3 regions of the Arthrobacter sp. alpha11c genome follow, and region 2 is predicted to be linked to each of the others. Evidence: predicted binding sites of a transcription regulator. Region 2 holds the regulator's gene; each other region holds the start of a gene.
The links. Region 2 encodes Rex, which represses fermentation and respiration genes when NADH is low (regulators of the CRP and FNR family bind a similar motif). Its sites were predicted from a motif close to CTTGTGAANNNNTTCACAAG; they were not measured.
Positions count from the first base shown of each region.

Region 1: a site for Rex is predicted at 3,685-3,704, ahead of ACTAQJ_RS02020 (glyceraldehyde-3-phosphate dehydrogenase). Genes of this name have one in related genera too.
Region 3: a site for Rex is predicted at 5,877-5,896, ahead of ACTAQJ_RS13050 (queuosine precursor transporter). Genes of this name have one in related genera too.

Region 1 is NZ_CP196747.1:435,027-444,497, reverse strand. Features, by position in the region: gene ACTAQJ_RS02035 (acyltransferase domain-containing protein) at 1-789, shown strand, start outside; gene ACTAQJ_RS02030 (HNH endonuclease family protein) at 774-1,574, opposite strand; gene ACTAQJ_RS02025 (hypothetical protein) at 1,697-1,906, opposite strand; gene ACTAQJ_RS02020 (glyceraldehyde-3-phosphate dehydrogenase) at 1,978-3,429, opposite strand; RNA gene rnpB (RNase P RNA component class A) at 3,750-4,141, opposite strand; gene ACTAQJ_RS02010 (YaaA family protein) at 4,199-4,963, shown strand; gene ACTAQJ_RS02005 (zinc ribbon domain-containing protein) at 4,965-5,702, opposite strand; gene ACTAQJ_RS02000 (Nif3-like dinuclear metal center hexameric protein) at 5,793-6,704, opposite strand; gene msrA (peptide-methionine (S)-S-oxide reductase MsrA) at 6,829-7,353, shown strand; partial or broken gene cysK (cysteine synthase A) at 7,420-8,356, shown strand; gene epsC (serine O-acetyltransferase EpsC) at 8,398-8,982, shown strand; gene ACTAQJ_RS01980 (oxidoreductase) at 8,988-9,471, opposite strand, start outside.
Region 2 is NZ_CP196747.1:4,582,358-4,591,828, reverse strand. Features, by position in the region: gene resB (cytochrome c biogenesis protein ResB) at 1-1,461, opposite strand, end outside; gene ACTAQJ_RS21405 (cytochrome c biogenesis CcdA family protein) at 1,461-2,216, opposite strand; gene ACTAQJ_RS21400 (TlpA family protein disulfide reductase) at 2,222-2,827, opposite strand; gene ACTAQJ_RS21395 (histidine phosphatase family protein) at 2,832-3,497, opposite strand; gene ACTAQJ_RS21390 (YceI family protein) at 3,713-4,264, shown strand; gene ACTAQJ_RS21385 (hypothetical protein) at 4,470-5,177, shown strand; gene ACTAQJ_RS21380 (hypothetical protein) at 5,174-5,443, opposite strand; gene ACTAQJ_RS21375 (hypothetical protein) at 5,442-6,338, shown strand; gene ACTAQJ_RS21370 (redox-sensing transcriptional repressor Rex) at 6,387-7,094, opposite strand; gene ACTAQJ_RS21365 (glutaredoxin family protein) at 7,178-7,432, opposite strand; partial or broken gene ACTAQJ_RS21360 (HAD family hydrolase) at 7,597-8,413, shown strand; gene ACTAQJ_RS21355 (DUF559 domain-containing protein) at 8,565-9,471, shown strand, end outside.
Region 3 is NZ_CP196747.1:2,881,853-2,891,323, reverse strand. Features, by position in the region: gene ACTAQJ_RS13085 (sensor histidine kinase) at 1-175, opposite strand, end outside; gene ACTAQJ_RS13080 (response regulator transcription factor) at 172-834, opposite strand; gene ACTAQJ_RS13075 (MFS transporter) at 1,335-2,738, opposite strand; gene ACTAQJ_RS13070 (methyltransferase family protein) at 2,863-3,771, shown strand; gene ACTAQJ_RS13065 (hypothetical protein) at 3,852-4,265, opposite strand; gene ACTAQJ_RS13060 (TIGR01777 family oxidoreductase) at 4,265-5,164, opposite strand; gene ACTAQJ_RS13055 (TetR/AcrR family transcriptional regulator) at 5,161-5,823, opposite strand; gene ACTAQJ_RS13050 (queuosine precursor transporter) at 6,112-6,822, shown strand; gene tgt (tRNA guanosine(34) transglycosylase Tgt) at 6,860-8,176, opposite strand; gene ACTAQJ_RS13040 (SRPBCC family protein) at 8,224-8,934, opposite strand; gene ACTAQJ_RS13035 (DUF6707 family protein) at 9,026-9,471, opposite strand, start outside.

The DNA.
Region 1 (9,471 bases), 980 kb from region 2:
GGCCACGTCTTGGACGCATTGGAACTGCTGCAGCAACGGCTTGGCACTTTTCCAGCCGACAGTATCTCTCCCGACCAGCTTTCGCCCGACGCAGCTTCTCCCAACCAGATTTCTCCCGGCCGGCACCGCGAGACCGTCTGGATCGAAGCACTGCTCCGCTTCGCACCCAGAGTCCACGCATACCATCTGGAGTTGGGAATCAGCGTGGATGTGTCAGCAGCCACGCTGGCGGACGTGGGGCTCCAGCTTCGCATCAACCGACGCGTTCATGGACATTTCGGGCTGGACACCTGGAGTTGGCTGACGTTACATATGGCAGGAAATCTGTTCCGGCTCGGCCGGTTGCAGTTCCATTTGATCCGGAGCGGGCACAACGACGGGCCAGGGAGCAGCGTGGCATACGCATCCGCTTGGGTCCTGGGGGTCCACATTCCCGAGGACGGCGGCCTTTCCCCCGCGCTGGTAGATGCCAGCTTTGACGAGGCACGCTCGTTCTTTCCCCGCTATTTCCCGGACAAGCCTGCCACTGTGGCCACGTGCGAGTCCTGGATGCTGGATCCGTACTTGGTTGAAAGGCTTCCAAACAGCAACATCGCGTCCTTCGCCGGCCGTTTCACGCTGGATCGGTGCACCGACGCCCCCACTGATGCCGTGTACTTCACGTTTAGGCAGCGGGGGCTGGAGAACCTGGACAAACTACCCCGGGAAACTTCGCTCCAGCGCATAGTCCTTGAGAGAATCGCCGACGGCGGTACCTGGCAACTGGGACACGGTCACCTGACGCTGTAAATGGTCTGCTGATCCGGGCAAGAAGAGAGGACGCGCATCATGGCGTCCTTCTCCGCCTGCGTAACCCAGAGGTTGTAGGCTGCCTTGACGGAGATCTGCCGTGCTACGTAGTGACACCGGAAGTTCTTGTTCGGCGGGAGCCAGGTGGCGGCGTCGCCTGCGCCCTTCTTCACATTCTCGGGCCCATCAGCCGCAATCAGGTTCAAGGGATCATTTGCCAGCCTTTGACGCTGCTGCACCGTTAATTGCTTGGCACCCTTCTGCCATGCGTCGGCCAAGGCGACAATGTGGTCAATCTGAACATCAGCGCTGGTGTCCTGGCCCCGACGGAAGGTCACGTGGGCGCCCGTGTAGGGTTCGTGAAACTCTCCAGTGGCAACCTTGCATGAGGAACCACTGGTGAACTCCACTGACGACAGGTCCCTGCGCAGGATGTCGTTCCTGGTATCGCATCCGTTTCGGTCCGCATCCAGCCAGGCCTGACCGAAAGCGGTTCGCTCATAGTCTTCCTGGGATGCCCGTCCCTTAACTTCCAGCTGTCCCAGTGCCGCGCTTGCCTTCTCCGCGGGAACGGCCTCGATGCCGGTGATGGGTTTCATCCAAGCCGGATTGAATACCGGCGCATCACTGGGACCGGAGACCCATGGCTCGGCCGCGTTGAACTGGCCGGTGGTGAAGAACCAGGACAGTCCTGCCACGAGGGTGGCGGCCACTAATCCTAGAATGGCCCAGGCTTGGCGGGATCGTCTGCGCGCGCGTTTGTAGGCAGACCAGGTGATACTCAAGGGGCTCCGTCCAGTCGGGGTGGGTGGTGTCCTTCGAGCGTAGGACACGCCACCGACAGTCAGAGCCGATATCCACAGTGTGTAGGAGAAGTCACACTGCAGTAACGGGGAACTTCCCCGGGTTACTGCTCACGCATAACGCGTTGGAGGTCTTCAGCAGCCACCTCCAGCAGCGTACGCAATTGCTGGACGCGTTCGTCGCTGACGTCCCCCGCGGCGTTTGCTGCCATGGCCTGGTCCAGCAGTTTCTGCGCCTGCTTGTGGTTGGCCCGTGCTACATCCAGCGCGTGTTCCAGCGTTGTCTCGTGTTCCAAAGTCGATTCATTTTCCATGAACCCATTTTGGTCAGGTTTCCCGGCTGATACCAGTAACACAGCCGGGAAACCCGTGAATACTTCCCGGCTTAGGCGTTGGCTGCCTCAAGGACTGCAATAGGCGCCACGATGTCGCGGGCGGGGAAGGACGGTGGGTTGACGCCGGCCATTTCCTCCATGACACGGACCACCTGGCAGGAGTAACCGAATTCGTTGTCGTACCAAACGTAGAGCACGAGGTTCTTGTCGTTGGAAATAGTGGCCAGACCGTCAACGATGCCTGCGCGGCGGGAACCAACGAAGTCGGTGGAGACAACGTCCGGCGAGTCGATGTAGTCGATCTGCTTGCGCAACGGCGAGTGCAGCGACATTTCGCGGAGGTAGTCGTTGACCTCATCGCGTGTGGTGCCGTTGGCAAGGTTGAGGTTCAGGATCGCCATGGACACATCCGGGGTAGGTACGCGGATGGCGTTACCGGTGAGCTTGCCCTGAAGTTCCGGAAGCGCCTTGGCAACAGCCTTGGCTGCACCTGTCTCCGTGATAACCATGTTCAGGGCTGCCGAACGGCCGCGGCGGTCTCCCTTGTGGAAGTTGTCGATCAGGTTTTGGTCGTTCGTGAACGAGTGCACCGTTTCAACATGGCCGTGGATGATACCGAATTTGTCGTTGATGGCCTTCAGTACCGGAGTAATGGCGTTGGTTGTGCATGATGCAGCCGTGACGATCTTGTCGTCATCGGAGATGTCGGACTGGTTGATTCCGTGGACGATGTTCTTCAGATCGCCCTTGCCCGGAGCCGTCAGCAGGACGCGCGAAACGCCCTTGCTCTGCAGGTGCTGGGACAGGCCCTCCGCATCGCGCCAACGTCCGGTGTTGTCCACTACCAGGGCATCCTTGATGCCGTAGGCGGTGTAGTCCACGGTGGCGGGGTTGTCGGAGTAGATGACCTGGACCTGAACGCCGTTGGCGGTGATGGTGTTGGCTTCTTCGTCCACGCGGATGGTTCCTTCAAAGGAACCGTGTACGGAGTCGCGGCGCAGGAGGCTGGCACGCTTGACGAGGTCGTTCTCGGCGCCCTTGCGGACAACGATGGCACGCAGCCGCAGGCCATGCCCGCCACCGGCCTTTTCAATCAGGATGCGGGCAAGGAGGCGGCCGATGCGGCCAAAGCCGTACAGCACGACGTCGGTGCTGGTGCGGTCATCAGCGCCACGCTTTCCGACGATTTCGGCGAGCTCTGCCCGCAGGAACTCATCCAAGGAGGTGCCGTGGCCCTCGACGCGGAACTTCTCCGTGAGACGGGCAATGTCGATTGCAGCCGCACCGAGTTCCAGCTCAGCAAGAGCGTTCAACAGGGGTGCGGTTTCTTCGAGCAGCAGCTCGGTGTTGCTCATCCGGCGCGCAAAGCGGTGGGCCTTCAGGATGTTCATGGTCGACTTGTTAATCAGGCTCCGGCCGTGGATGCTCGTGACCACGTTGTTTTCCCGGTACAACCGGCCGATCACCGGAATCATGGCCTCGGCGAGAGCCTCCCGGCCCATCCACTTATCAAGACAAGAATCTGACGTCTGGCTCACAGAACTACCTTCCTTGGGTCAACCACATACGTCCTCGTATGCAGATGGCGGCCGCCCGGAGTAATCCTGCGGCACGGGCACTGGCCGGGCTTCGGTCCACCCACAGCGCCTTGAACGATTGCAAAGAAAAGACCGCCGGCTGCGAACGCAGTCCCGGCGGCAGAACATCTACGTTCATAACAAGTCTAAGGCGGAAGGGCGCCCTCTTGGGTGCCGGGGGGCGTGAAATCACTCACATGGCAGTCACAATGGACGTCATATGCCCGGGACCTCAGTGGCAAGTGTGGATGGGTTGACCGATACGCCGGGTTCTGTCATCCCTTGCCGTTGCCGGCAAAGGAGTGGCGGCCATCCATCTACGAACGCCGTTGCCGACGCCCTCCAGCAGCCTACCCGGACACTCGGGCGAGCAGCCCTCAAACGTGTCCTGTCTGGCCTTGCTCCGGGTGGGGTTTACCTAGCCTCCCCGGTCACCCAGGGAGCTGGTGGTCTCTTACACCACCGTTTCACCCTTACCTGCCGCGTGCTGATGCAAGCACCACCACGCGTAGGCGGTCTGTTTTCTGTGGCACTGGCCTGCGGGTTACCCCGAGTGGGCGTTACCCACCACCCTGCTCTGCGGAGCCCGGACGTTCCTCGAGCCACTTCCGTGACGCGCGACCGCCTGGTCAACCCATCCGCCGTACAGTCTACCGGCGTCGAGGGTTGCCTCGGTCCCCGGTAATATCGTCTGGTGCTGATTCTGCTGCCGCCTTCCGAAGGCAAGACCCCCGCCGTCAAAGGTCCCGCCGTCGAATGGGAGTCACTCAGCTTTCCGGAGCTTAACCCGTACCGCGCCAAGGTCCTGGAATCGTTGGGCACCGTCAGCGCGCACGAGGACGCCCTGGCATTGCTTGGCGTAGGCGCCTCGCTGAAGGACGACGTCGAACGTAATACCCGGCTGCACGCAGAACCGGCGGCTCCGGCCCACCAGGTGTACTCCGGAGTCCTGTATGACGCGCTCGGCTTCAATTCCATGACGCCGGCCCAACGACGCAAGGCAACCGAATCGATTCTGGTGGTTTCGGCACTGTGGGGTGCCATCGGTTTTGGTGACCATGTGCCGGCTTACCGGCTGTCCATGGGAACGGCACTGCCCGACGTCGGACGCCTCGCGTCCTTCTGGAAGCCGAACCTGAATGCTGCCCTCGCCAAACGGGCTGAAGGAGAATTGCTGGTTGATTGCCGTTCCAGCACGTATGCAGCGGCGTGGGCGCCCCCAGCAGCGCAGACCGTCACAGTGAATGTTTTCAACGAGGCAAACGGCAAACGCACGGTGGTCAGCCACTTCGCCAAACACACGCGGGGTGAGTTTGCCAGGCATCTGGTGAGCAGGCGCGGGAAGGCGCCCGCATCACCTGATCAACTGCTAAAAGCGGCCAAGGAGATCTGGCGGGCGGAACTGGTTCCCGGCACTGCCCGCAAGCCACATGCCCTTAACATCATTCTGGGCAGCTAGGTCAGTTCCACTCGGCCGAACGGACCAGGATGCATCCGGAGTCCGGGCAAAAAACGATGTCGTCGTCAGCCGCAGCCTTGACTTCTGCGAGGTCGCCGGGGCTGAGCATCATCCCTGAACCTTCAGATTTACCGTGGAAGAGCCTGGCGGCGCCGACACCGCGCCTGGCAATCGTCTTCTCATAGACTGCAAGCATTCCGGCGTCCAGAGCCTCCGCGAAAGCGGCACGTTGCCCGCGGACCACGGTTTCCACGGCCGCGATCTCAGCAATCGCTTCATCCAATTCGGCGCGAATGCCGGCAAATGAACCCTGGATGTCATCCACGATTGCCTGTTGCGCGGCCTGGCGTTCCCGCAGGGTGTCCAAACGCTCCAGGATTTCAAGCTCAACGTCCTCCAGGTCGGAGCGGCGCTTGTTAAGGGATGCGATGTCACTCTGAAGCGCCACCAGGTCCTTGGAGAGACCGGTTCCGCTGTTGAGCCTGGCTTCGTCACGTTCGATACGGGAGGCGACCTGCTCCACGTCCGCTTCGGAACGACGCAGTTCAGCTTCGGCGTCGTGCACTGCCATCTTGGCAGCGCCAAGTTCACCATTGGCTACGTTCAGTGCATCCTGCAGGTCAGCTATCCGCGGGTCTGTTTCCAGCACCTTCCGGCGGCCGGCCAACGATTTGAGCTTGGCATCCAGTCCCTGCAGTTCAAGCAATTTCAGTTGTTCTGCCGGTGCTGCTTTCGCCACGCTTACCTCCGCTTGTATCGCTTCCGGGCCTGGGGATCAGTTCCGGCTGGACGGCCCATGTTCATTGGGATCGTCCGTATCTTCTAGACTCTAGTCCCCGCCGGGAGTGAGTATGAAGTCCCAGGGATCGCTGTTGGTGCTGCTCACGCGGATCTCGACGTCGTAGCCCTGATCACCCAGTACATTGCCGAGCGCTTCCGCGGCTACGGGCAGCCACAGCCATTCGCTGGCAAAGTGCGAGACGTCAATGAGGTACGGACGGCCGTTGACGGCACCTTCCCGCGCCTCCGATGCCGAATGGTGCCGCATGTCCGCTGTCACATACACATCTGCGTTGCTGGCCCTGACGGCGTCGAACAAGCTGTCCCCAGCGCCACCACAGACGGCGACGCGCCGCAGCAGACCGTCCTTGTCGCCGGCCACGCGAACCCCTCCGGCCACCGCGGGGAGCATCCCAAAGACGCGGGCAGCGAAATCACCCAGGGTCATGAGCTCAGGAAGATCACCAACCCGGCCAATGCCTTCCTCGGGCAAGCCATTGGCGGCAGGGGTAAGTGGAGCAACGTTTTCCAGGCCAAAGGCGTCCGCCAACACGTCCGATACGCCCCCGACGGCGGAGTCACCGTTGGTGTGGACGGTCAGGAGTCCGGTGCCTGCTTCGATAAGCCGGTGCACGGCCAAGCCCTTCGCGGAGGTGGCCGCGACGGAGTTCACGCCTTTGAGCAGCAACGGATGATGCGTAATCAGGAGCCCGGCACCCCATTCAATGGCCTCGTCGATGACAGCCAGGGTGGGATCCACGGCAAAAAGGATTCTGGTGATCGGCGTGTTGGGGCGGCCCACCACGAGGCCTACCTCATCCCAATCCTCAGCCAAGGACTCCGGCCAGAGTTCCTCAACAGCAAGCAGCACCTGGCCAAGGGTCGGGTCCCCGCTTGCTTCCACTGTCCCGGCGTCGTCGCTGGAATCCGCATCAGAAATGGCGGTGTCTACTGCTTCCATACTCTTATTCTTACCTACTGGACCCGATGGGGCAGTTTTGGTTGCTGCCGTACCTGCCCAGCGGCGTTATTGTCCCGTAAGGTATTGCGGGAATCATCAGGCCCTCCAATCCATTGAAGAGATCATGAAAACTTTTGTACTTGGTGGTGGATGCTTCTGGTGCCTTGATGCCGTGTACCAGAAAACCCGCGGTGTCAGTTCCGTGGTCTCCGGCTACACGGGAGGCCATGTCCGCAACCCTGACTATTACGACGTCTGCTCGGGAACGACCGGTCATGCAGAGGTGGTTGCGGTGACATTCGATGAAACCGTGGTGCCGGAGGAAGTCATTCTGGACATGTTCTTCGCGTTGCACGACCCCACCACGTTGAACCGGCAAGGCTACGACACAGGCACCCAATACCGCTCGTCAATGTTCTACACCACGACGGAGGAAAAGATCCTCTTCGAAGAAGCCATCGAGCGTGCCCAAGCACTCTGGGCCGATCCGATCGTGACGGAAGTGAGCCGGCTACCTGAGTTCCATGAGGCAGAGGAAGTCCATCAGAACTATTACGCCAAATTCCCCTACCAGGGTTATTGCCAGGTCATCATCAATCCAAAACTGGCCAAAGCGCGGAAATATTACTCTGCATGGCTAACTGCTTAGCAGGGTTTCGATGCGGCTGGTTAGGCTGACCTCAGCATTCCCTCTTCAGAGATAGGCATAATCTTCATGGCAAGGATCTACGACGACGTCACCCAGTTGGTCGGCCGCACTCCGCTGGTCCGTTTGAACCGGCTGACCGAGGGCCTTGAGGCCACCGTTGCGGTCAAGCTTGAGTTCTACAACCCGGCCAACAGCGTGAAGGACCGCATCGGTGTGGCCATCATTGACGCCGCCGAAAAGTCCGGTGCCTTGAAGCCGGGTGGAACAATTGTGGAAGGCACCTCCGGTAACACCGGAATCGCGCTTGCCCTTGTCGGTGCCGCACGCGGGTACAAGGTCATCCTGACCATGCCTGAGACCATGTCCACCGAACGTCGTGTCATGCTTCGCGCTTATGGTGCAGAGATCGTCCTGACTCCGGGTTCCGAAGGCATGCGGGGCGCTGTTGAAAAGGCCCAGGAAATTGTTGCCAACACCGAGAACGCCATCTGGGCGCAGCAGTTCGCCAACCCGGCCAACCCGGAGATCCACCGCAACACCACTGCCGAGGAAATCTGGGCGGACACAGATGGCGAAGTAGACATCTTTGTTGGCGGCATCGGTACCGGCGGTACCGTGACCGGCGTCGGGCAAGTCCTTAAGGAGCGCAAGCCCGAAGTCCAGATCATTGCCGTTGAGCCCAAGGACTCCCCCGATCCTTAATGGCGGCAGCCCCGGTCCCCACAAGATCCAGGGCCTGGGCGCCAACTTCATCCCGGAAGTCCTTGACACCAACGTCTACGACGAAGTTCTCGACGCCACGCTTGAAGACTCGGTTGCCACCGCCCGCGCCCTGGGTTCCAAGGAAGGCGTCCTCGCCGGCATCTCCGGCGGCGCCGCAGTATGGGGCGCACTGGAAGTGGCCAAGCGTCCCGAGAACAAGGGCAAGCTGATCGTCGTGATCGTGCCGGACTTCGGAGAACGTTACATCTCCACTGTGCTCTTTGACGATATCCGCGGCTAACACTTCGCCCGCAAGCATTCATTTCCTGTAGAAAGGTCTTTGTGAGCTTCTTCGCAAAGGTTAAGGAAGACCTCGATGCCGCCCGGTCACATGACCCGGCGGCTCGAGGTTCTTTTGAGAACTTTTTCGCCTACTCCGGCCTGCACGCCATCTGGGCTCACCGCGTGACCCACAAGCTCTGGCAAAACCCGGCACTTCGCTTCCCTGCCCGCCTGATCTCCCAGTTGGCGAGATTCCTCACGGGCATCGAGATCCATCCCGGCGCAACCATCGGCCGGCGTTTCTTCATCGACCATGGCATGGGCGTCGTTATCGGTGAAACTGCTGAAATCGGCGAGGACGTGATGATCTACCACGGTGTGACGCTCGGCGGCCGGTCCCTTGCCAAGGTCAAGCGCCATCCCACCATCGGGGATCGTGTGACCATCGGCGCAGGCGCCAAGGTCCTGGGTCCCATTACGATCGGTGCAGACAGCGCGATTGGCGCGAACGCCGTAGTGGTGAAGAACGCTCCCCCGGAGTCGATCATCACGGGCATTCCGGCCACATGGCGGCACCGCGACGCGAAATCCGAAACCAAACCGGCGGTTGACCCGGCTGAGTACTACATCGAATACCGGATCTAGCTGAGTTAGCCGGTAAACCTCTTGTAGGAGTTCCAGAGAACGGCGTCAAAGACGCGGTCAGGAAGAACCCTCCGTAAGGCCAGGACGCTCCAGGCTCCCCTACCCACCGGGTAGCGGGTCTTGGGGCGTTTTGCCGTTGACGCGCGAACTATTGCTCTGGCCACTACCCTCGGAGGCGTAGATATCAGCTGTCCGGATGTTGACGCCAAGGCTGCTGCCATGACGTGGGCCTGCCCCTTGTATGGACCTCTACCGGACGCCGATAACAGGCCTTCCCCGGCAATGGTGCCCCATTCGGTGTCTGTTCCGGCAGGTTCAATAAGGACGACGTCGATGCCGTGCGGTTTCAACTCAAGCCGCAAGGAATCGCTCATCCCCTCCACCGCGAATTTTGTCCCGTGGTACCAAGCGCCCAAGGGCTCATAAATTCTTCCGCCGATGGACGAGACGTTGATGATCCGACCGGAACCGGCTTGCCGCATCCTGGGA
Region 2 (9,471 bases):
GATCAACGCGTACAGCTGGCCAGGGTTGTGGTGGACGTCCATGCCAATGTACTTCTTGACGCCGTCGAAGGTGATGCTGCCTTTGCCGTCCGGCAGTGTTTTCGTCATCCCTGGTGCCAGCGTGATTCCGCCGGCTTCAAGCTTTCGGCCATTGAGCTGTTGGAGGTCCCTGACGTCCAGCTCGAACACGTTCTGGGGCACGCCCTTGTCCAGGCCAAGGTCACCATAGTAGGAGTCCAGGCTCAACTGTGGGTTGAAGAGTTCGGGACTTGCGCTGAAGGAAATGCCGTTCTCGGATTTGAAGGCTGTGGGCAGGAAGAAGCCCTGGAATGCCAACTGGTCCGGTTTGCCGTCCGGCACCTTGATGACCACGGACGAGTAATAGTTGTCGCCCTGGACCTTGGCCGTGACCGGGCCTTGGAAAGCAATGTTGCCGTCGCCGTCGCGGACAGTCACCACGGGGGCGTAGCCGTTTCCGGTGAGGTACAGGCTGGTGCCACCCAGCGTAATGGGATCGTTGACCTTGAGGATTTCCTTCTTCGCCGGCGAATCTGGATTTTCCTTGGTGGTGACCTCGGCGGTGTAGTCGATGGGCTGGCCGATCTTCTTCGGCGATTCGCGATCGAAGGTGGCCTCAAACTTGTCCAACTGAATGGAGTAAGGCTGGAGCCAGCTGCTCTGGAAGTTGGTGCCCGGGGTGAATTGGTCGTAGCCCACCAAAGTATTGACGAACGTCTCACCTTCCACCAGGATCCGCTGGCCGCTGTATCCGAACAGGCCGCCGATAGCCACGGAAACCAACACGCCGATCAGCGAAGTGTGGAAGACCAGGTTGCCGACTTCCTTCAGGAAGCCGCGCTCGGCACCCAAGGACGGGAGGTCGCCGTCGACGTCCCTGACTTCCACGCGGTAGCCGCGCCTTTTGAGCAGTCCAGCCGCATCGTTGATAGCCTTCGACGCCGGGATCCCGGCGTCGGCGGGCAGCGCCAGGGTGCCGTACTCCGGCAGGCGCGAAAGGCGCTTGGGCGTCCGCGGGGGCTGCGACTTCATCGCTTTGTAGTGGGCAATGGCCCGCGGGGTGACGCAGCCGATCAGGGAGATGAACAGCAGGATGTAAATGGCCGAGAACCAGGCCGACGAGTAGACGTCATAGAGCTGCAGGGCGTCAAGTAGCTGGCCGTAGGACGGGTTGTCCTTGATGTACTGGGTGACAACTGCAGGGTTCGCGGGGCGTTGCGGGAACAGGGACCCCGGCACCGCGCCCACAGCCAACAGGAGCAGCAGGAACAACGCCGTACGCATGCTCGTCAACTGGGTCCAAGCCCACCGAAGCATGCCCAGGATGCCCAGGGAGGGCAGCGCGGCCTCGGACTTGGCCTGCTGGAGTTTTCCTTCCGCTGTCTTCGTGTTCGTGCTTTCAGCGGCTGGTGACTTCTTCTTGGCTTTCACGGACTCGCTCATCAGATTGGCAACTTCACATCGGTTTGGAACCAGTACTGCAACTCGGTCACCCAGGTTCCCCACACGCCGGTGGCCATCAGGATGCCGAGCAAAATCAGGATGCCTCCGCCAAACCGCTGGATCGCCAGGCGGTGCGTCCGGAAGAAGGACATGACGCCCATGCCCCGCCGGACGGCAAGGGCGATCAGGAGGAACGGGATACCCAGGCCAAGGCTGTAAACGAAGGCCAAAAGCGCACCCTTTGCCGCCGACGATCCGCCGGACAAGCTCAGCAACTGTACCGCGGAGTATGTGGGCCCGATACATGGAGCCCAACCCAGGCCGAACGTCAGTCCCAGGAGCGGCGCGCCCCACAGGCCGGCCGGAGGCTTGGCATGGATTTTGGCGTCGCGCTGCAGCCAACCAAAGCCACCCATAAAGACGATCCCCATGAGGATGACCAGAATGCCCAGCACTTGGGTGATCCAGGCGTTCTGCGGTCCTGTCAGGAGGGTCCCGAGTTGGCCAAACGCACCGCCCAGGAGGACGAAGATCACCGAGAAGCCCAGCACGAACAGTCCAATACCTGCCAGCATGCGGCCGCGCCGCTGCTTTTGGAGGTCGACGCCGGTCAGTCCCGTGACGTAGCCAAGGTAACCCGGGACGAGCGGCAGCACGCACGGCGACAGGAACGAGACGAGTCCGGCCAGCAGCGCAACGGGCACGGCAAGCAGCAGTGATCCGTTCAGGATCGTCTCGGCGAAGGGACTGTTCATGGGTACTACTCAGCCACTGCGGACGTAATGAGGGCCTTCAAAGTGCTCTTCTCAATTTCGCCGAGGACGCGGGAGGCAACTTTGCCCTCCTTGTCCAGGACCAATGTGGTGGGCACCGCCCCCGGAGGCACGATTCCGGACACAGACAGGAGCACGGCCCCGTCTTTGTCGTTGAAGCTTGGGTAGGTGAGGTTGAAGGTCTTGTCAAAGGCCTCCGCGGTGGCTTTCTCGTCACGCAGGTTTACGCCGAAGAATTGAACGCCTTGGCCCTTGAAGTCCTGGTGCAGGGCTTCAAGCTGGGGAGCTTCGACGCGGCAGGGGGCACAGGCGGCGAACCAGAAGTTCAAGACCGTGACTTTGCCCTTGAGGTCTTCGGGCTTGACCGTACTTCCGTTGAAGAGTGTGCCCTTGAGCGCCACGGGGGCAGCGCGGTCCGCTTTGGCGAACTCGGTGACGGAACCGTCACCGGCCACGTAGTTCTTGTTGTCGCCTTTTCGGGCTTGCTCTGCGAGGGAGTCCTTCTGGGCGCAGGCTGACAGGCCCATGGTAAGTCCTGCCAACAGGACCCCACCGGCTGTGAGCACGCCACGGCGCGAAAGGTTGTTATCCATGCGCCTACGCCCCCGGGGTGCTTGCCGCACCGGGAAGGAGCACCGCCGCAGGTTCGCTGTATTCGACCCGCACGATCTTGCCGTCGTCGTCCAGGACCAGGGATGTCAGGGAGGTCAAGGTGCACTCACGCTTACGGGGGTCGTGCGCCAGCCGGCGCCCCTCGGCGGAGAGTCGGGTGGACCAGATGGGAAGCTGATGGCTGACGAGGATGGCTTCAGCGCCGTCGCCACCCAGTTCGATCGCCTTGAGGCGTGCGTCTTCAACAGCAGCCAGGACGCGGGCGGCTTGCTCTTTATAGGGCTCGCCCCAGGACGGACGCAGGGGGTTCCGGAAATAAAGCCAGTGCTTGGGCTTCAAGAATTCGCTGCGGGTGGGGTGGAGTCCCTCGAAGTGGTTCTCCGCTTCGATGATCCTGGGGTCTGTATGAATCTCGAGATGGAGCGCCTCGGCAGTGGGCATCGCCGTTTCCTGGGCGCGCGTCAGCGGCGAGGCCACCAGGTGGACAATCCTGGCACCCTCGCTTGCGCGGAGGGCAAAGTGCTCGGCCAGCATGCGGGCCATCTCCCGGCCGCGCTCGGAGAGATGGAATTCAGGCAGCCGGCCATAGAGGACGCCATCGGGATTATGGACCTCGCCATGGCGAAGCAGATGGACAGTTGCTTGGGGCATGTTTACCAGTTTCTCAAAGAAGCGGGACGATCCGAAATCTTCTACCGCTAGTAGAACTCAAAGTTTTCTCAAAATGTTCCGTGGAGTTGGAATAAAAGATGCATATGCATGTTTATACTAGACACGAAGCTCGGTTGACGTTTCAAGTAAACGCATCAACCAATCGACCGGGCAAGCAAGCGGTACCTTCCACTACATACAGGAGCAACATCATGATGACCCTTCCCGCCAACGTCACCACCGGCATCTGGACCCTCGACGCTTCCCACAGCGAGATCGGCTTCACCGTCCGCCACGCAGGTATCAGCAAGGTCCGCGGCGTCTTCAAGGACGCCGACGCCACCCTCGAAGTTGGCGAGACGCTGACCGACTCGAAGGTCAATGCCACTATCCGGACGGCCAGCTTTGACTCCGGCGACGTCAACCGCGACGGCCACGTCAAGGGCGAGGACTTCTTCGATGTGGAGAAGTACCCGGAGATCACCTTCGTATCCCGCCACGTCAAGGCAAACGGCGACGGCTTCGATCTTGTGGGCGATCTCACCATCAAGGGAGTCACCAAGGAAGTTTCCATCGAAACCGAATTCAACGGCGTCGCAGTGGATCCCTTCGGCAACACCCGTGCAGGCGTCTCCGGCGAAACCACCATCAGCCGCAAGGACTTCGGCCTGACCTGGAACGCAGTACTTGAGGCCGGTGGCGTCCTGGTCAGCGACAAGGTTGTCATCAACCTGGAACTCGCGTTCATCGCACCGGCAGCTGCCTGACTCCCAGGCAGTTTCCGCAGCAGCTTGCACGGGAGTTTGTTCGACAGTCCCGAGTAAACGGCGCCCCAACACAGTTCCGCTGTGGGGGCGCCGTTTCGCGTACTCAGAAGTCACCCTGCGATTATTCGGCAAACACCCTGTAGTTAGCTGCGAAGTAGCTCCGAATTTCCTATGCATCCTTCAACCTGCGGTCTAAAGTGATGCCATGAGTAACCCAGATGAAGCACCAGAGCCTCCGCAGCCCGGCGCCCAGCCTCCGCAGCCCGGCAACGTTCCTCCTGCTGGTTACCAACCACCGCAGGGTTACCAACCACCCCAGGGCTACCAGCCGCCGTCGCAACCTGGCCAGTATTCGCAACCGGGACCGGGTCAGCCGGGGCAACCAGCCCAGCCGGCGCAACCAGGGCAGCCAGGTGGTTTCCACTTTGAAATGCCCACCGACGGACCCCGCAACTTCAATGACGTCCTTCCGCAAGGCGGATTCTCGGGCCTCTTCAAGACCATGGGCCTGCCCACCGAGCTCAAAGTGTCCTACTTCATTTGGGTCATCTCGGGACTCCTGGGCCTCCTCTTTGGCCTCATCGGGCTTTTCGCCATCATCGCAGCGTTCGCTTTCATGCCGGGAGTTGCCGCACTCCTCCTGGTTCTCCTGATCATCAGCCTGGCTGTTGCAGCCGCCCAGATAGTCCTCGCCATGAAGATGAAGGAAGGCAAGGAATGGGCACGCCTTGCCCTCACTGTCCTCGCCGCGGTTTCGCTGTTGCTCGCCATCTTTGGCTCCATCAACGCCGGCGGACCCGGGGCGGGCCTGGGTGGCAACTGGTTTGGTTTCCTGGTCAGCGCAGTGGCCGTTGTGCTGATGTGGTTGCCGAACTCGCAGCTGTGGTTCAAAGCAGTAAAGGGCGCCGTCTAACCCGACTGAAGTATCGCCGTCGGGCTCTCATCCAAGCCGCCCTGACAGGTGCACGAGGCCGTGGTGGTCCATCGGACCACCACGGCCTTCATCATGAAGGCGTACGCCATCGTGATGATTTCATCGCCAAGCAGGAAATTCCTGCGTGTGATCATCCGCAGCACCGGACCCCGGAGGTACGGTGGAAGCAGAACCAGGCTGGGGGCAGGGTCTTTTTGCTGATCCCGGCAGCCGTACCAGCAGTCGAACAAGCAAAGGAATGCCATGAGCAACCCTCCATACCCGCCGTCCAACGCGGGGGACGCCAATCCGGGCGACGCCAACACCGGCGATGCCAACAAGGGCGACGCCAACAAGCCTGAGCAGCCGGGCCAGCCATCCACGCCCCAGTACGGCCAGCAGACACCGCAGTATGGTCAGCAGACTCCCCAATATGGTCAGCAGCCGAGCGCTCCACAGTACGGTCAGCAGTCCCCGGCTGCACCCCAATATGGTCAGCCCCCGGCTCCCCAGTATGGCCAGCAAACCCCGCAGTACGGTCAGCAGACGCCACAGTATGGTCAGCAGGCTCCCCAATTTGGTCAGCAGTCGCCGTACGGCCAGCAGCCATCTCCCTACGGTCAGCAGGCTCCGCAATATGGCCAGGACACCAACTGGCCCAGCCAGCAGCCAGGTCCCACCACAGTTCCGCAGCTGGTCAACATCTCCTTCTGGATGATCATCGCAGCGGGCATCCTGTCCGCCATCAGCTCGCTGATCCTGGCCACCACCGGTTCGGATGCCTTCATCAACTCGATGATCCAGCAGGCTGCACAGCAGGGCACTGAATTCCCGGAAGGCTCCCTGGAAGGCATGCGTGGCGGTATTGTCGTTGCCGCGATCATTGGGGCCATCGTGTCCCTGGGCCTCTACGCATTGGTTGCATTCCCGGTCCGCAAGGGCAAGAACTGGGCCAGGATCCTGGGCACCGTCTTCGCGGCGATCTCTGTCCTTGGCCTCGCCGGACTGTTCCAGTTCGGTGCCACGTACGGCATCCTGCAGCTCTTGGTGATCCTGCTGGGAGTTGCCGCAATCGTCCTGCTGTACCTGCCGGCGTCGGCTCCGTACTTCCGCAAGCCGCAGCCTTTCGGTAACCCTTACCAGAACCCTTACGGCCGCTAAGCCAACAAGCTTCTTGTAGTAACGTCAGCGGGCGCGGACCCGGTAAGGCTAGACAGCCTGACCCGGTGTTTGCGCCCGTTGTGCGTGGTACGCCAGGATCTGCAGCTCGGTGGCCATGTCCACCTTGCGGAGGTTCACGTGCGGCGGAACCTGCAGGAGAACCGGAGCAAAACTCAGGATGCTCCGGATTCCGGCAGCGATGACGCGATCACAGACTGCCTGCGCCACGGTGGCCGGCAAAGCCAGCACCACCATGTTGGTGTGGGTGCGCTCCAAGACACGTTCAAGTTCTGCTGAATCGCTGACCCGCAACCAACCCACCTCGTTGCCGATCACCATGGGGTCTGCGTCGAAAATAGCCACGACGTCGAAGCCCCGGGACTCGAAGCCGCCGTACCGCGCCAGCGCCTTGCCGAGGTTACCGGCACCGACGATTGCGACCTTCCAGTCGTGCGTCAGGCCAAGGGCTGCGGCAATGTGACGGCTCAAGTATTGGACTTCATATCCCACCCCGCGGGTCCCGTACGAGCCGACGTAGGAGAGGTCCTTGCGAAGCGTGGAGGAACTGACGCCTGAAGCCTCGGCCAACGCGTCCGATGACACACGTTCCACGCCTTCTGCCAGGAGCGAGTTGAGCGCGCGCAAATAGAGAGTCATCCGGGCCACAGCCGCGGGCGGGATCTGCTTGGCGGCAGGTTCGTGGTCCCCGCTTGTTGCCCCCGGGGACGGTTCCAGCGCAGTCACGGTTTTCTCCATTGCGTCGCTTGTTGTTCCACTCTATGGCCCTTGGCCGGACTCAACAAAAGCCGGTACTTCCGGGTAACAAAGTCCCCTGATCCTTAGCCTTCAAGGACTCTTTTCAAAGTACGGGCCAAGCGCTGCTCGTCGATCTTCCAAAAATCGCGCTGGACCCCATCCACCAGCACCACGGGAATTTCCTCCGCGTAACGCTCCTGCAGTTCCGCGTTACCGTCGATTGCCTGCTCGGTCCACTGGACGCCCAGTGCCGAGGTAACGCGTTCGACGGCGGCACGCGCCTCCGTGCACAGGTGGCAGTCAGCTTTGGTGAGGAGAACGACGTCGGGAATAGCCATGACACAACGGTAACCGCCCCACCCCTCTCTCACATCCACCGCACTTTCCCCCCAACGCTCTCTCACATCCTGACCGCTTTCCACCGATGCTCTTGCACATCCCACGGGGCAGCCCCACCGTGCGCCCTCAACGCCGGGCCCCGGCGATTGACTAGACTCAAGGCATGCCCGACGAGAAGAACGCCGCTGTGGTCGCCGACGCCAAGGTGCCGCAGCACACCGGCGAAGCCGCTTTCTTCGACGTCGACAACACTTTGATGAAGGGCGCCAGCCTCTTCCATGTGGCCCGGAAGATGTACGAACGCAAGGCTTTCACTCTGTCCCAGGCGGCAGGCTTCGCGTGGAAGCAGTTCAAGTTTGTGATGCGGGGCGAGAGACATGGACGACGTCCATGCCGTGCGGGACTCGGCCCTGACGTTGGCCGCCGGAATCACCGTGGACGATATCAAAGCCCTGGGCGAAGAAGTTTATGACGAAATGATCGAGTCCCGGATCTGGCCCGGAACCAAGGCGCTCGCCGAGCAACACCTCCGTGTAGGCCGGAGGGTCTGGCTGGTGACCGCTACCCCAATTGAGGTTGCCACTGTCATTTCCACAAGGCTTGGCCTGACGGGCGCGCTGGGAACCGTGGGCGAGGTCCATGACGGAATGTATACCGGCAAGCTTGTGGGTGACATCCTGCACGGGCCGGCTAAGGCCATCGCCGTCCAACTCATAGCTGACCAAGAAGGCTTGGACTTGGACCACTGCTGGGCTTACAGCGACTCCGCCAATGACATCCCGCTGCTCACTATGGTGGGTCACCCCGTGGTGATCAACCCCGACTCCAAGCTGCGCCGGCATGCCCGCGACAACAACTGGCCCGTGTACGATTTCCGATCCGGACGCCGTGCAGCAACCCTGGGGCTGAAGGCGGCAACTGTGGGCGGTGCCATCTACGGGCTGTGGCGTGGATTCTCAAAGTTCCGCGGCCCCCGCTAGCCGTTCCTTTCTCACATCCCCACGCGTTTCCACCGTTCCTCTCCCACATCCCCACGCGTTTCCACCGTTCCTCTCCCACATCCTCTTGCGACCCTGACCTACCTGTGGATAACTTCTGCACGCTTAGCGGCTTCCAAGGAACAATGCGGGTATGCAGAATTCGCTACTCAACCAATCAAGCCCGGTCTTGGAGCCCTTCAGCCTGAACGAGGCCAAAGCTGCCGGCATCGATCCGTCGGTCATTTGGCGCAGCAGCAACATCGTTCCCGTTAGCCGTGGCCTGTACCGGCCAAGTGAGTGGGATTTCGACCTTTCGTCTGCCGCCCGTTCCCTCTCCTCAGCCAGCCCTGGCGCGTGGATCTCCCATACAACTGCCGCCAGGCTCCATGGTTTTGTCTTGCCAGCCTGGCTATCGGATTCAAATGAATTGCACTTGAGCAAACCGCGACGTCTGCCGTCGGTCCGGCGCAAAGGCATCATCGGGCATACCGAAACGCTCTTCGACGGAGAGATTGAGCAAGTCCAAGGGATTTGGATAAGCACTCGAGCCCGAACATGGCTGGATTTGGCGCGTCGTCTCCCACTTCATGACCTCGTGTGCGTGGCAGATCAGTTGATTCGCATTCCACGGCCCGACTTTGAGGGGCGCGACGCACCGTTCGCTACTGCCCAAGAGCTCCGGAGCATGGTCGAACGGCACAAAAACCGCCAAGGCGTAGTCCGGGCACGGGAAGCTCTGGATCTTATGCGCGTCGGGGCCGACTCGGCTCCAGAAACTTTGCTTCGTCTGGCTATGCTTGACGCCAACTTGCCGGAACCTCAGCTCCAGGTGATGCTCCGCGCGAACGATCCCTTCTCGCCTTCAGCGGATTTGGGTTTCAAGAGCCGCCGCCTCGCGATTCAGTACGACGGCGGCCACCACCTTGAGGAGGAGCAGATGCATAGCGATCGTCGCAGGGATAAGGCGTTTAGAGCAGCCGGTTGGACTGTCCTTGTCTTCGGAAGAGATGACCTTGCGGACAACTTTGGCAACGCCGTTCGGCAGATCAAAAGGGCGC
Region 3 (9,471 bases), 1.7 Mb from region 2:
CGTTGTCCAAGGAAGCGTCATTTGCGAGCTGGGCGAATCGGTTCAATGAGGTCACGCGGTTGATCTGGAGTTCCTGCGTGAGCTCCCTGCTGGCCGACGTCAGGATCACGCTGGACACGGTGACCACCATGAGCACTGCGATCACGCTCAGGATGGCCAGGACACGGATTTTCACGGCTGCTCGACGCGGTAACCGACCCCGCGGACGTTGATGATGAAGCCGGGTAGTTGGAGCTTGGACCGGAGACCCGTGAGGTGCACGTCGAGGGACCGGGAATTTGCGAGGAAAGCGTCACCCCAGAGGGCATCGAGGATCTGTTCCCTGGTCACCACTGATCCTGCGTTCCTTGCCAGGAGGCTGAGGAGTTCGAACTCTGTTGCGGTCAGTGAGAGTTCCCTTTCGCCAACAGACGCCGTCCTGCGGTCCAGGTCCACGCTGACCTCTCCCACCACGATGCTGTGGGGTGCCGCCTGCCCGGCACGGTTGGTACGGCGAGTCACCGCTTCGATCCTTGCCAGCAATTCCACGAGCTTCACGGGCTTCACCAGGTAGTCATCCGCTCCGGAACGAAGACCCAGGACCACGCTTCGTTCGTCGTCGCGCGCCGTGAGGATCAGGATGGGGACTTGTGTGACCTGTCGCAGTTTCCGTAGAACGTCCAACCCGTCCAAGTCCGGCAAACCGAGATCGAGCAGGATCACTTCGTGGTGGCGATGGCCCAGGAGTGCGTCCTCGCCACGGGATACCCTGGTGGCTTTGTGGCCGGCGGATGCAACGGCAGCGCTCAAAGCGGACGCCATGGCGTCGTCATCTTCGACGATGAGCACGTGCACTGTGTGATCCTTTGCCGCTTGGTTGGTTGGTGGTTTTGGGCCCGATGGCTGGACGGGGGACGGTTGGTTGGCTGGTTGGCTGGTTGGCTGGTTGGTTGGTTGGTTGGTTGGTTGGTTGACGTTGACGGGTGATGGTTGGACGGTTGGTTGATTGGTTGATTGGTTGATTGGTTGATTGGTTGATTGGTTGATTGGTTGATTGGTTGATTGGTTGATTGGTTGATTGGTTGATTGGTTGATTGGTTGGAGGTCCGATGGTCCGTCTTGGAGATTACTCCCTTCCTGCCGGATCCGCCTTCCAGCGCCCCGCGCCTTCGGTTCCCGATCCGCCGTCGGACGTTCGCTCACATCCTGCCCCCTTTGGCGGCACGTTCTCTCACATCCTGCCCCCTTTGGCAGGACGTTCTCTCACATCCCGCGCCTGCTTAACGTTGTGAGGCCCGCTCTGCGCCCCTCGGAGTGACCAAAGAGCGCAGAACGGGCCTCACAATCCAGCTGGTTCAAGCGTTGGCGAGGTCCTTCTTGTCCTCGTCGGCGTCCCGTGAAGAAGAGCCCTTCGCGGCGAACGCGCTTCCCTGCTCGGCGTCCAAGTGCGTGGCCTTCTTGTTTTTCAGCGCGAAGATGTACACCAGCAACGAGATGAAGATCGCGGCAGTCACGTAGGTGAAGAACATGTCCACCTGCCCGGCCTTCTGCAGCGCGGCGCCAATCAGCGGAACCGTGCCACCGAACAGCGAGTTCGCGATCGCATACCCCAAGCCGACACCCAGGGCGCGGATCGATGCCGGGAACAGCTCAGCTTTCACCAGCGCATTGATCGAGGTGTAGCCGCCCACCATGAGCAGGCCGCCGAGCATGAGCAGGAACGCCATGAACGGATCCTTGGTTCCGGACAGCGTGGAGAGCAGCGGCCACGTGAACAGTACGCCCGTAACGCCGAACCAAATCAGCAGCGGTTTGCGGCCGATCTTGTCCGAAATCAAGCCATAGACCGGCTGAAGCAACATGAAGATGAACAAAGCCCAGAAGTTGATAACGGAGGTATCGGTCTTGGCGATGCCGGACGTATCGTTCATGAACTTCAGGATGAAGTTGGTGTACGTGTAGAACGCCACGGTGCCACCGAGCGTGATGCCAATGCAGATGAGCAGCGGCTTCCAGTGCTTGGTGAACAGCAGCTTCATTGTCCCCGGCTGCGCCTCGCCTTCAACCTTCACATGGGCGGCGCGGAGCTGATCGGCGGAAAGCGTTTCTTCCATGGAACGGCGAAGCCAGAGGACAACCAGCGCAGCTACGCCACCAATCGCGAAAGGAATTCGCCAGCCCCAGGCCGTCAGGTCCTCTTTGCTCATAGTGTTCTGCAGGATCACGAGTACCAAGAGGGCCAGCATCTGCCCGCCAATGAGTGTTACGTACTGGAAGCTGGAGAAGAAACCGCGGCGCTTGGCAGTCGCAGCCTCGGACATGTAGGTGGCGCTGGTGCCGTATTCGCCGCCGACCGAGAAGCCCTGCACCACCCGGATGAAGACCAGCAGGATCAGTGCCCACAGCCCAATCACATCCTGCGTTGGCAGGATCGCGATGGCAAACGAACCGGCCGACATCATAGTCACACTGAGGGTCAGCGCGGCCTTGCGGCCCTTACGGTCGGCGTATCGGCCGAAGAACCAGCTGCCGATTGGACGCATGAGGAACGACGTCGAGAAGACGGCCATAGCTTCGAGGCCAGCCTGCAGATCGTCCGAGGAGTTGAAGAAGTGCGACTGGAAATATGCCGCGAAAACCGTATAGACGTAGAGATCGAACCACTCCACGAGGTTGCCCGCGGAGCCTTTGAGGATGTTGCTCACGGCCTTGCGTGTCTGTGCGGCCTCGCTGAGGGGCGCAACTTGTTGGGTGCTCATCAATGAACCTTCCTGGACGGCGCCTGGGATGGCAGCCGTGTCTTGCATGAGTTCGTTCTGTCCATGAAGCTCTTGCTCATGGCGTCCTTGCGCATGGCTCTTCGTCGACTAAGAAAGGTCCTCCATGGGTGAAGAGGACATAATCCAAACTATTGGTGATGCACGGCACAGCCAACGCCCGGGGCGATTTCCTAACACTTCCTTAGGTTTCGGGCCCATGAATGCCCTGAACGCCTTGAACGCCCTGAACGCCCTCAACGCCCTGAACGCCTTGAACGCCCTCAACGCCCTGAACGCACGACGGCGGTGTGCGGCTTTGGCTTTGATCCCGCCTTCCCGCTGTGGTCCCTCCGGATGTTCTCTCACATCCCTTGGCCTTCTGGTGGTTCCTCTATCAGGTCCTGACCGGTTTCGGCGGATGCACTCTCAGATCCTGACCGCTTTCGGCGGATGCTCTGTCACATCCTGTTTCCTTGCTGCGGACAAGAGCGGATCGCGGGGTTACTGTTCAGACATGGCGACTTTTTCTCAGCCATCCCCGGGCCCTCGGCTGACGTTGAGGAGGTTATTCGGCAACCTGCCCCTTCCTCCGGGCCAAGTGACCGGAGTGACCATGATGGTCCTTCTCGGAAGGGCTAGCCCCTGGTCATTGCCGGGGTCCCACGCGCTTCACAGGATGGCGGGTTCTGGTCTCCTGGCGATTGGCGGTGGGCTGAATGCCTGGGCCCTGGCTGAACGAGACCGCCGCTCGACGGGCACTTTCGATTTGGAGAGGCCAGAGGAGCTCGTAACGAGCGGCCCTTATGCATTGACCCGCCATCCTATGTACGTGGGGTGGTGGCTCATCCATTTGGGCGCCGGGACACTCGCCGGTTCATCATGGGTGCTCGTGACATTGCCGATCGGAATGCTCGTGGATCACAGGGGACTACTACGCGAAGAGGCTGCGCTGTTGGAGGCCTTTGGACGACCCTATGCGGAATACGCGAAAAGGGTTCGCCGCTACCTAGGCACAAGATCACGGCGCCAATGACCCCTTGAGCGCTGCCGGATGTGAGAGAACGTTGCCCGGAATGCGTCGGGATGTGCGAGAGGGTTCTGGGAAGGCGGTAATTATGTGAGAGAACGTGCGTCGTTGATGCGGACGATTTTCCAAATGGAGAGGCGCGCTATTCCTGCTGCGACGGCAATGCTCAACGGAAAGGCCCAGGTTATGGGACTCCAAAAACCTCCGAAGGGGACGCACATAAGTGCCGCAGTCGTGAAGAATGCTGCGACATGAATCCATTGATTCCGGATGCGTCGCAGCGCCAAGCCCAAGAGTGAGCCCACCGCGGCAGCGATTGCCCAAGCTGGTGGGGCACTGAAGACGAACAAAACGACGCCCCAGGCTGGGTTTGATAGGGCAAAGAGGATGCCGAACACCAGGTGTGAGATCAAGATGCCTATCACCAGGGCCTTCCAGCCCAAAACCACTCGATCCCTTGACCCGTAGGTCCAGACTTCCGAAGGGGCGGTCAGACTCATCACTTGCCCCTTGCGATCGCGTTGAGCGCACCGGCCAGACCTGGATGCGTGAAGCTGAAACCGGCATCGACTAACTTCCGGGGTTCGACCCACCGGCTCTTCAACACCAGTTCCGTCTGTGTCCGGATGAGGAGCGCTCCGGCTTCGAGCAGCCAAGCCGGCGTCGGGATGCCAAACGGGACACCCATACTTTGCCGAACCAGCGACATCAGTTCGCGGTTATCCACGGCATACGGCGTTGCTGCGTTTACTGGACCCGTGAGTGCAGGCTGGCCGTGGACAAACACCACGGCGCGGAACAGATCCTCCACATGGATCCAGCTGAACTTCTGCGTGCCCGGCCCCATATGCCCACCCAAACCAAGGCGGGCCAGATTCCGCAGGGGAGTCATCACGCCGCCGCCCGGACCGAGGACGATCGCAATGCGAAGCGGAACCTTTCGAGTGCCCGGAACATTGGCAGCAGCCAACTCGCCCTCCCACGCACGGGCCACGTCTACAGAGAACCCGCTGCCCAGCACGCCCGCTCCTTCAGATTGTGAGCGATCCTCCGCGTGCCGATAGATCGTGCCAGTGCTGGCGTTGATCCACGTCCCAGGCGGGTCGGAGCATCGAGCAACCGCACGGCCCAGCACACGAGTTGTCAAAACCCGGGAGTCCACGATCTCCTGGCGGTTCCGGTCGTTGTAGCGGCAATTCACGGATCGTCCGGCGAGGTTCACCAGCAGTTCGGCGCCGTTCAGCACCTTGGCGATGGCGCCGTCGTCGTTCCATAGAGCATCAGCTGAAGCATCCCGCCCGACCGTCCGAACCTGCCAACCCTCAGCAACAAAACGATGCTTGAAGTAGCTGCCAATGAAGCCGGTAGCGCCCGCAAGGACCACTGTGCGCGGCATCACGATCCTTCCTTCACGCTGCGGACGAGTCCCAGAACGTCGTCAAATACCTTGCTGACGCCGGGAATCTTCGCGAGCGACAACCCCCGCGCTACCAAGGGCGCGGCGCCGTCGATCAGTTTCCGCGTGCGCCGTTGGCCCTCGGATTTGTCGTAAACCCAGAAAAGTGCGACACCCATATATGCAAGCCACAGCAGCTCCGGTAGATCTTCGCGCAGTTTTTTGGCGACGGCGGGGGAGGAATCGTCGACGGCGGACCGGAAGATCGCCAGCGAAGCCTCGCGGGCGGCGGTGGACGCCTCGCCGAATGGGTTGACTGGCGACGTCGGCCGGATTGCGGTTGAGATGAAATCTGAGCCGAACTGGTGATAGGGCGCCATGACGTCGACGCCGGTGTGCAGTACGGCTTTCAGTCGACCTGCGAGATCGTGGACGTCCCTGAGGGCTCGTGCCGCAACCTCCGCATGCTCCTTCTGGACTTGGATGTACAGCTCCTGGACGAGTTCATCCTTGGAGGCGAAGTAGTAGTAGGCATTGCCGACGGAAACTCCCGCCTCCTGCGCGATGGCACGCATCGTGGTCTTCTCGAAGCCGATTTCGCGGAACATTTTGAGTGCGACGTCGGCTACAAGCTGCCGGGTCTGTTCGCTTTTTGCTGCCATGAACTACTCCTCGAACCAAGTTTTGAACGTGTTCAATAACGAGTATACCCCTGAATTTGAACACGTTCAGAAATGATCGCCGAAGAGTTGGTTGGATGTGAAAGAACATCCGCGGAAACGGGTCAGGTTGTGAGAGAACGTTGGTGGAAACGGGTCAGGATGTGAGAGAGCGTTGGTGGGTGGGACAATAAAGCTGGTGTTGGGCCGAGCCCCACCAACCACAGTGCTAATACAGCCGGGTGCCTGAACCAAAGGCGCCCGCGCGAACCACTACGAAATGGATGACCCATGCCCTCGCCTTCCGGCTCCAGCACCTTGAGCAAGCCTGCACCCCGCTTCGCCTCGATCGGATCCCCGTACTTTGGCATCATGCTCGCCATCATGGCCGTGGTGCTGATCCTGTCCAATATCGGCGCATCCAAGGGCGTCGTGCTTGGTCCGATCATCACTGATGGCGGATTCTTCCTGTTCCCGCTCGCCTACATTCTGGGCGACGTCATGAGTGAGGTTTACGGCTTCAGGGTGGCGCGCAAAGCCATCATTACCTCGTTTGCTCTCTCGGTCTTCGCTTCACTCTGCTACTGGGTGATCATCGTGCTGCCCGGGTTCACGGATGAGTACGGAACCGCCAAGCAAGCGGCTATCGAAGGCGCACTCGGCCCCGTCCCGCAGATCGTGCTCGCTTCACTTCTGGCCTTCCTCGCCGGCCAGACCATCAACTCGTGGATCCTGGTGAAAATGAAGGAGCGCACGGGCGAGAAGACCTTGTGGGCGCGGCTCATGGGGTCATCCGTTGTGGGCGAATTCGTGGACACCCTGATCTTCTGCAGCATCGCGGCCTCGGTCATTGGCATCACCGACTTCGGAATGTTCGCCAACTACGTCCTGGTGGGCTTCGTCTACAAGACCGCCGTGGAGTTCCTGTTCGTCCCGATCACTGTGCTGGTGGTTGGCTACATCAAGAAGCGCGAACCGAGCTACGGGCCAGTCGCGGCCTAAGCCCTACGCCCATCGAAACGGTGCGCGCCACCCAGAGCTACGAGTAGTACCGGCCCAGCGTCTCCGCCTTGAACTCGAAGAAATCCCCGGACTCGATGGCCAACCGTGCATCGTCCACCATCTTCACCACGAAGCGCTCGTTGTGGATGGAGATCAGCGTTGCCGAGAGCATTTCCTTGGCCTTGTACAGGTGGTGGATGTACGCGCGCGAATAGTTTCCACAGGTGTAGCAGTCGCAGCCATCCTGCAGCGGTCCGAAATCGGCCTTATAGCGGGCACCGGACAGGTTGAACCGACCGGACGGGGTATAGAACGCGGAGTTCCGTGCCACGCGGGTGGGTGAGACGCAGTCGAACGTGTCGGCCCCGTTCTCGATTGCCGTGAAGATGTCGTCCGGCTCGGAAATGCCCAGCAGGTGCCGCGGCTTGTTTTCAGGAAGTTCCTCATTGCACCACCGCACGATGGTGCCCAGGTTCTCCTTTTCCAAAGCACCGCCGATCCCGTACCCGTCAAAAGGCATGGCTCCAAGGTCCTGACATGCCTTTCGGCGCAGATCCTCGTACTGCGCGCCCTGGATCACCCCGAACAGCGCCTGGTACGGCTTCCCCACCCGGGCGGAAGTCAAACGGGCATGCTCTTCCAAGCACCTCAAAGCCCAGAGCCGGGTCCGCTCCAGCGATTCCTCTTGGTAGGCCCGGGAGTTCTGCAACGTGGTCAGCTCGTCAAAGGCGAACATGATGTCAGCGCCGATCTGATGCTGGACCTGCATGGAAATCTCGGGGGAGAAGCGGTGCCTGTCCCCGTTGAGGTGCGACTTGAACCACACACCGTCGTCATCAATGTGCGCCAGCCGTTCCTTGCCGGGCGCCACCGCGTCATCGGGGCCGGAGGTGTCCACATTCTTCATGTCGATGACCTTCTTGAACCCCGAGCCCAGGCTCATCACCTGGAATCCTCCGGAATCCGTAAACGTCGGTCCGGACCAATTCATGAAAGCACCCAGCCCGCCGGCGGCGTCGAGGATCTCAGGGCCCGGCTGCAGGTACAGGTGGTAGGCGTTGGCCAGCACTGCCTGCGCGCCGAGCCCTGCAATGGACTCGGGCAGCACGGCCTTGACTGTTGCTTTGGTTCCGACGGCGATGAATGCGGGCGTCTGGATGGTTCCGTGCGGCGTGGTAATGGTTCCGGTCCGGCCCAGGAAAGTGCCGCCATTGGCATCGATCAAGGCGTCCGACGGCGAACACGTTTCAGTCAGGCGCTGGCCCACCGTAAAGGAGAACCCGGTTTGCCGTGAAGAAAGACCCGGCAAGGCAGTGGACGGAGGAGACGAGGGCAGGAAAGCGGAAGCTGGCACGCTACCAAGTGTGCCAGCTTTACCCCGGGTAACCTGCGGAACCCGTCCTAGGAGCTGTAGTTCTCAGCCTTCCAGTTATCCCAGGAGGACCTGATATCCGCCAAGGTGTGAGCCCCCAAATCGTAGGTGGAGGCAATCACCATGGAACCGCCGTCGGGCCTTTTCTCGGGGATCGGCAGTTGCTCGGCCACGATCAGCAGCCCATCGCCGTGCTCTGCGTAGCTGTGCACGGTGAGGCCCACTTGGTGCCGGCTCTTGAACCAGACTTTGCCGGAAATCTCCTCACCAGTGGAAAGTGTGAGCGAATACTCGTCGCCGACGGGCGGAAGATCGCCCAGCCCCAATTTCTCGATAGCCGGACCACCGCTGCCTGGAAGGGACACGAAGTGGGTTCGCCGTTGACCATGTGGGTGTCTTTCAAGGGCGAAACGGAGTTGTTGCAGGAACGTAAGCCAGCCCTGGGTGATGTCCTCGTCCCATTCCGCCCACTCGGAGTCGTGGTCCAGCGCGGCGCGGGTGACTTTGACTTCGGTGCCGCCGGAAACAGGGTGGAGCTCGAACTCATCACCGGCGTGGACAGTAAGTTTGGTGTGATCGGGATTTTCCACCACATCCGGGTGGAAGTAGATCTGTTTGATTTCATCGGTGAGGTCATCGGCTTCCCATCCGTGCCATTGAGCCACCAAAGCGGGTTCGCGCAGCATTGTCCAAACCTGCTGCGCGTCGGCATTAATCACAACGCTCAGATTGTTCGTCATGGCCCCGAATCTACCGCCCTTCGCGTCCGTAATACAGGTCTTGAAGTTTAGAAGTGCCGGGACTAGGCGGATGAATCAGGGCACCGCTCCTTCAGGCCCGCACAGCATCCAATTCGATGCCGATGCGCCGGCCCAGCTCCTCTTCTCCGAGTGTCTCGGATCCACCGTGGGCCCGCAGGAACAGCAACGACTCCAGGCGGAGGAACCGCCATTCGCGCTCGGCTTCATGATTGCCGTTATCGATCGCGCGGAAGATTTCCTTGTCGTACAGGTTCGGTTCGTTCAGGGCGCGTTGGCGGACCTTCGCGGCGATTCGGGCCTTGAAGGGGTCCGTCTCCTCCGACTCGTGGGCGCGCAGCAATTTCTCGTACACGGCCGCGCGTTCAGTTTGTCCGCCCTCCCGGCAGATGAAGCTGGACAGCGCCAGGGCGCGTTCGATCGACGCCCAGCGATCGGGGTTGCCGTCAAAGGGCAGCACGTTCAGGAGATCAGCCACGGCCAAGGCGTTGTCCGGATCCCGCAGCACGATGCAGAGAT